Regions from separate parts of the Rhodococcus sp. T7 genome, predicted to be linked through region 1. Evidence: riboswitches for the same ligand, from Rfam matches in the RefSeq annotation. Region 1 holds a riboswitch; the other holds the start of a gene.

Region 1 (3,409 bases):
CGCCACCGAGGATGACGACATCTGCAGATCGGGACATGGGAACTCCTTGCTGGAACGGAAAGGGAATCGACATCAGAGGGAAGCGGTCGCGGCGACGGCGTCGGCGTGCAGGCGGCCCGCCCGGTAGGACGACCGCACGAGCGGTCCGGACAGGACGCCGAGGAATCCGATCTCGCGGGCGACCCCGTCGAGCATCACGAACTCCTCCGGTTTCGCCCACCGCTCCACCGGATGATGCCGGGCCGAGGGCCGGAGGTACTGCGTGATCGTGATCAACTGGCAACCGGCGTCGTGCAGGTCACGGAGCGCCTGGATCACCTCGTCCGTGGTCTCCCCCATCCCGAGGATGAGGTTCGACTTGGTGATCAGACCGTCCTCCCGCGCGCGGGTGATCACGTCGAGGGAACGCTCGTAGGTGAACGCCGGCCGGATCCGACGGAAGATCCGGGGAACGGTCTCCACATTGTGTGCCAGTACCTCCGGGCGGGTGTCGAACACTTCGCGCAACTGCGCGGCGACGGCATTGAAATCCGGGATCAGCAGTTCGACGCCGGTGCCCGGGCACAGTTCGTGAATCTGCCGGACCGTCTCGGCGTACAGCCAGGCGCCGCCGTCGGGTAGATCGTCACGCGCCACACCGGTGACGGTGGCGTACCGGAGGCCCATGGTCTGCACCGATTCCGCGACCCGCCGGGGTTCTCCCCGATCGAGGGCCGCGGGACGGCCGGTGTCGATCTGGCAGAAGTCACACCGCCGGGTGCACTGGCTGCCGCCGATGAGGAACGTGGCCTCGCGGTCCTCCCAGCATTCGAAGATGTTGGGACATCCGGCTTCCTGACACACGGTGTTCAGGTTCTCGCGCTCGACGAGGGCGGCGAGAACCCGGTATTCGGGGCCGGTCCGCATCTGCACCTTCATCCACGACGGTTTGCGTTCGACCGGGGTCTGGGCGTTGCGGACTTCGAGGCGGAGCAGGCGCGTGCCTGCCGGGGATACAGGGGCTGTAGTCATGGAGGAACTCCTACGACCGGACGAAACCGGTCGGTATGCGACGACCCCCGGCAGCACGGCACGGGGGAAAATGAGGGAGAAGGCGAGCACACGACGACAACCGTTGCACTCGAGGCTGTCTGGGCTCTCATCGATCGGCGTGTGCGGTCACGTCCGAGCGAGGATCAATCGAGGATGCCAAATGACGAGGCGTTTTGGCAATACGGCTCCGCCACCCGTGCGCCTTTCTGGTAGCGGGAACAACCAGAAAGGCGCACGAGCCCGAAGGGCCCAGGAGACAAACCGGCACCGCCTGTGTACTGTTTGGCCAACCACAACTGAAGACGCCGTTGACGCGCAGCGGGAGAACCTCCTTTTCGGAGGCGCCGTAGGAGCAACTTCCTCCCCGGGAATCTCTCAGGCCCCAGTACCGCAGCGTAGAGGCAACTCTGGAGAACAGAATCGGCCGCAAGGCCGGTACTTACCGAAGGTGAAGAGCACGCCGCGCAAGCGGTACGCCCAAACTCTCAGGTTTCAGGACAGAGCGGGGAGGTGCCCCCTGTCGATGTCCGGTGCGGTCCGGACTCAACGAAACCGGAGTCACCTCGTGTCAGTCGAATCCCGTCACGCGCATCGCAGCGCGCCTCTCACCAGCGATTTTCCGTCACGCCACATCGGCCCCGACGCTTCCGCCAGCCAGCGCATGCTCGGCGCTCTCGGTTACGACACGCTCGATCAGCTCATCGATGCCGCGGTGCCCGATCAGATCCGCAGCTCGGAGGCCCTGGACCTGCCGGTGGCGCGGTCCGAGCAGCAGGTGCTCTCCGACCTGCGGACGCTGTCCGAGCGCAACGAGACCCGCGTCCAGATGATCGGCCTCGGCTACTACGACACCATCACGCCTGCAGTTCTGCGCCGCAACATGCTCGAGTCGCCGGCCTGGTACACCGCGTACACGCCGTATCAGCCGGAGATTTCCCAGGGCAGGCTCGAGGCGCTGCTGACGTTCCAGACGGTCATCGAAGACCTCACGGCCCTCCCCCTCGCCGGTGCGTCCCTGCTGGACGAGGCCACCGCGGTAATGGAGGCGGTGCTGCTGATGCGGCGCGCGAACAAGGCGAAGTCGGGGACGCCCCGCGTGGTCGTCGACGCCGACTGTCTGCCGCAGACCCTCGCGGTGGTGTGTGGCCGGGCCAAGTCGGTGGGCATCGACGTCGAGGTCGCCGACCTGACCGACGGTCTTCCGGACGGTGATCTGTTCGGCGTCGTGTTCCAGGCGCCCGGCGCCAGTGGGCACGTGCGTGATCTGGCTCCGCTCATCGCCGCCGCCCAGGAGCGTGGCGCCCTGACCACGGTCGCGGCCGACCTGCTGTCGTTGACGCTGCTGACGCCGCCCGGTGAGCAGGGTGCCGACATCGCGGTGGGATCCGCGCAGCGTTTCGGGGTGCCGCTGTTCTTCGGTGGGCCGCACGCCGGTTACATGGCCGTGCGCGGCGGGCTCGAGCGCATGCTCCCCGGCCGACTCGTCGGTGTGTCCGTCGACGTGGACGGGAAAACCGCCTACCGGCTGGCACTGCAGACCCGCGAACAGCACATCCGGCGCGACAAGGCGACCAGCAACATCTGCACCGCGCAGGCGCTCCTCGCGAACGTCGCCGCCATGTACGCCGCATATCACGGCCCGGAAGGGCTGCGCGCCATCGCGACTCGGGTACACGCACACGCGACGGCCATCGCAGGCGGCCTCCGCACGGCCGGACACTCGGTGGTCCACGACAGCTTCTTCGACACCGTGCTGGTGCACGTTCCGGCCGGGGCCCGCGACGTCGTCGACCGCGCCGACCACGCAGGCATCAACCTGAGGCTGGTCGACGCGGACCACGTCGCGATCGCCTGCGACGAGTGCACCACCGACGAGATCGTCGACCGCGTCCTGTCCGCGTTCGGCGCCCGAGTCGAGACGGCAACGACCTCCGCGCTGCCGCAGTCGCTGCTGCGCACGTCGAACTACCTGCAGCACCCCGTGTTCCACGAGCACCGATCCGAGACGTCGATGCTCCGCTTCCTGCGCGCGCTGTCGGACAAGGACCTCGCACTGGACCGCACCATGATCCCGCTCGGCTCGTGCACGATGAAGCTCAACTCCGCCGTGGAGATGGAGCCGATCAGCTGGCCCGGGTTCGCGTCCATCCACCCGTACGCCCCGGTCGAACAGACCAGCGGCTACCTGCAGCTCATCCGCGGCCTCGAGCGGTGGCTGGGTGAGATCACCGGATACGACCGGGTATCGTTGCAGCCCAACGCCGGATCGCAGGGCGAACTGGCCGGGCTGCTGGCCATCAACGGCTACCACGACAGCCGCGGCGATCACGGACGCGACATCTGCCTCATCCCGCAGTCCGCGCACGGCACCAACGCC
Region 2 (3,409 bases), on a different contig from region 1:
CCTGGCTGCCGGCATTCGGCTGCAGGCTGACCGCGTCGTAGCCGGTGACGGCGACGAGCCAGTTCTCGAGATCCTTGATGATGCGGAGAATTCCCGGGGTGTCTCCGGTGGGCGCGAACGGGTGCAGTCCGGCGAACGCGGGCCAGGTGATCGCTTCCATCTCGGCGGTGGCATTGAGCTTCATCGTGCAGGAACCCAGCGGGATCATGCTGCGGTCGAGTGCGATGTCCTTGTCGGACAACGCCCGGAGGTAGCGCAGCATCGCCGTTTCGGTGCGGTACCGGGTGAACGCCTCGTGCTGCAGGTAGTCGGATCCGCGGAGCTGCGCGTTCGGGACGGACGTGCCCGCCTCGGGGACCACGGCGCCGTCACCCCCGAACGCCGCCAGCACGCGGGCGACGTCGTCGTCGGTGGTGGCCTCGTCGCACGCGACGGCGACGTGATCGGCGTCGACGAACCGCAGGTTGATGCCGGCGTCCTTCGCCTTCGCCACCACATCCGCCGCCCGGCCGTCGACACGCACGAGGATCGTGTCGAAGAAGTGCTCGTGTACGACGACGGCGCCGGCCTTACGGAGGGCGGCCGCCAGGGAGTGTGCCGTGTTCGCCACGCGCAGCGCTATTGCCTTCAGGCCCTCGGCGCCGTGGTAGCTGGCGTACATGGCCGCGAGAATCGCGAGGAGCACCTGCGCGGTGCAGATGTTCGAGGTCGCCTTCTCACGGCGAATGTGCTGCTCGCGGGTCTGCAGCGCCAGCCGGTAGGCCTTGTCACCGTCGGCGTCGACGGAGACGCCCACCAGACGCCCGGGAAGCTGACGTGCGTGCTTGGTGTGCACGGCCAGGTAGCCGGCGTGCGGCCCACCGAAGCCCATGGGGACACCGAACCGCTGGGTGGTGCCGAAGCAGGCGTCCGCACCGATCTCGCCGGGCGGGGTGAGGAGAGTCAGCGCCAGCAGGTCCGCACCGACCGCGACCAGTGCGCCGCGCTCGTGGGCTGCGGCGATCACGTCGGTGTAATCGACGATGCGGCCGGACGCGCCGGGCATCTGTCCGAGGACGCCGAAGAAGTCGCCGTCCGGTAGGCCCGCGGACAGGTCGGCCACCACGATCTCGATGCCGAGCGGCTCGGCCCGGGTCTCGACGACCGCCAGCGTCTGCGGGAACAGGTCGGCGTCGACGACGAACCGCGGGGACTTGCTCTTGCTCGCCCGGCGCAGCAGGGTCATCGCCTCGGCGGCGGCGGTGGCCTCGTCGAGCATCGACGAGTTGGCGACCTCCATGCCGGTCAGGTCGGCGACCATCGTCTGGAAGTTGAGGAGGGCCTCGAGGCGGCCCTGGCTGATTTCGGGCTGGTACGGCGTGTAGGCCGTGTACCAGGCCGGGTTCTCGATGATGTTCCGGATCAGAACCGGCGGGGTGAGGGTGTCGTAGTAGCCGAGCCCGATCATGGACGTCGCCACGGTGTTCTGTGCGGCGAGTGCGGACAGTTCGGCGAGCGCCTCGTGCTCGGAGACCGGTGCGGGCAGGGCGTCGAGGCCGTCGGCGATGCCGCCCGTGACCCCGTCCAGGATGACGGCGGGAACGGCCTTCGACGCGAGGTCGTCGAGCGACTCTGCTCCGACCAGTTCGAGAATGTGCGCGAGTTCCGCAGCGTTCGGGCCGACATGACGATCGGCGAATGTACGGCTTCCAGCGTCGATCACGACAACTCCCAAGCAGTTCGGAGGATCAGGACACGCCCCGCTCTGCGGAACGCCCCTCCCCCTCTGTCGCCTGCTCGGGTCGAGCGCCTGAGAGATTCGGTACCGTCGTTCGCGTGCGAAGACGGCCCTTTCCCCGTGGGCGGGTGGGTGCTCCCACCGCTTTCCAGAGGCGTCGGAGCCCGCACGGTCCTGTTTGCCTGAGAGATTGACGGGGAGGTGTTGCTCCTTCGGCGCCCGAACTCCCGCAAGCACGATGCTGCTGTGCATGCAGTGCCCGGAACTCTCCCGCACGGCGTCGACGCACCGCCAGTCTATGTCACGAGCACAGACAGCGGCGCAACCAGCGCCGGGCTCCGGGTCTGCGGTCTAGCCGGTCTTGCGGCTCGCGCGGTTCTTGCGCCGCGACGCCAGCTCGTCCTCGGGGCTCTGCTCGCTCTCGCCGCCGTCGGCGCGCTCTGCCGGGAAATCGGCGATGGTGCCGGTCAGTTCGCGCATTGCACCACTGACCGCGATGCCGAACACACCCTGCCCACCCTGGAGCAGATCGACGACTTCCTCGGCCGACGTGCACTCGTAGACCGTGGTCCCGTCCGAGAAAAGTGTGATCTTGGCCAAGTCCCGCACTCCGCGCTTCCGGAGGTGGTCGACGGCCACGCGAATGTTCTGCAAGGATATTCCGGTGTCGAGCAGACGCTTGACGATCTTGAGGACGAGGATGTCCTTGAACGAGTACAGCCGTTGGCTGCCCGACCCGGCCGCGCCGCGGATGGACGGCACCACGAGGGACGTGCGAGCCCAGTAATCGAGCTGACGGTAGGTGATTCCCGCGATCTGGCAGGCGATGGGAACGCGGTATCCGACGAGGTCGTCGGGCACGGAATCGTCCGGGAAGAGGCCCGGCTGGATCTCCTCGGAGCTGAACTCGGGCTCGGCAACGTTGTCGCCGGGCGCAAGATTCAGCGCATTCTCCTGCGGCCGATCTCCCACTGACTACTCCCTCTCACATGTTGCACTGAACCCGACGATCAGTGCGCCTGTGACGCGCGTCGCCAGTGTCCGCGGCAATCCGCAGCACATCGAGCGGCGCAAGCGCCACCAGTGACATCGAGCTAGTCCGTACCCTGAACCTACTCAGCGTACGCCCGATACAATCTGCAGGGCAGAAAATCACTGCACCGAACGCTATGACTCCGAGGAGACCGGGTCAACGCAACGCGCCGGAGGAACCTCAACTGTTACTGCTGGACGGCTCTTCCGCTGGAGAAACCTAGCCGTCGGTCGCCTTGAAATCGTCCGGCGACACGGACTCGAGGAATTCCTTGAACTTCTCGACCTCGTCCTCACGCTCGTCGGGCATGACCAGACCGGCCTCCGTGAGCACCGCTTCCTCGGCGAAGATCGGAACCCCGATGCGCAGTGCGATCGCGATGGAGTCGGACGGGCGCGCCGAGACGCGGGTGTTCTGGTCGAACACCAGGTCGGCGTAGAACGTGCCCTCGCGGAGCTCGACGATGCGGACTTCCTTCAGAGTGCGACCGAACGCTTCGATCAGATTCTTGATCAGGTCGTGGGTCAGCGGGCGCGCCGGCTCGACACCCTGCTGCTCGAGTGCGATGGCCGTGGCCTCGGTCTGTCCGATCCAGATGGGCAGGTACCGTTCGCCGTCGGTTTCCCGCAGCAGCAGGACAGGTTGATTCTGGGGCTGCT

The links. Region 1 has a riboswitch for glycine ahead of gcvP (aminomethyl-transferring glycine dehydrogenase). Riboswitches for the same ligand answer to the same signal wherever they lie in the genome.
Region 2: it holds a riboswitch for glycine, as region 1 does, so the genes downstream of both, gcvP (aminomethyl-transferring glycine dehydrogenase) here and gcvP (aminomethyl-transferring glycine dehydrogenase) in region 1, are expected to answer to the same signal.

What each region holds. Positions count from the first base shown of each region.
Region 1 is NZ_WXYH01000055.1:88,607-92,015, forward strand. It holds gene lpdA (dihydrolipoyl dehydrogenase) at 1-37, opposite strand, end outside; gene lipA (lipoyl synthase) at 73-1,011, opposite strand; glycine riboswitch at 1,342-1,433, shown strand; gene gcvP (aminomethyl-transferring glycine dehydrogenase) at 1,556-3,409, shown strand, end outside.
Region 2 is NZ_WXYH01000363.1:32,041-35,449, reverse strand. It holds gene gcvP (aminomethyl-transferring glycine dehydrogenase) at 1-1,702, opposite strand, end outside; glycine riboswitch at 1,877-2,000, opposite strand; gene MLGJGCBP_RS37805 (MerR family transcriptional regulator) at 2,069-2,689, opposite strand; gene MLGJGCBP_RS37800 (bifunctional nuclease family protein) at 2,970-3,409, opposite strand, start outside.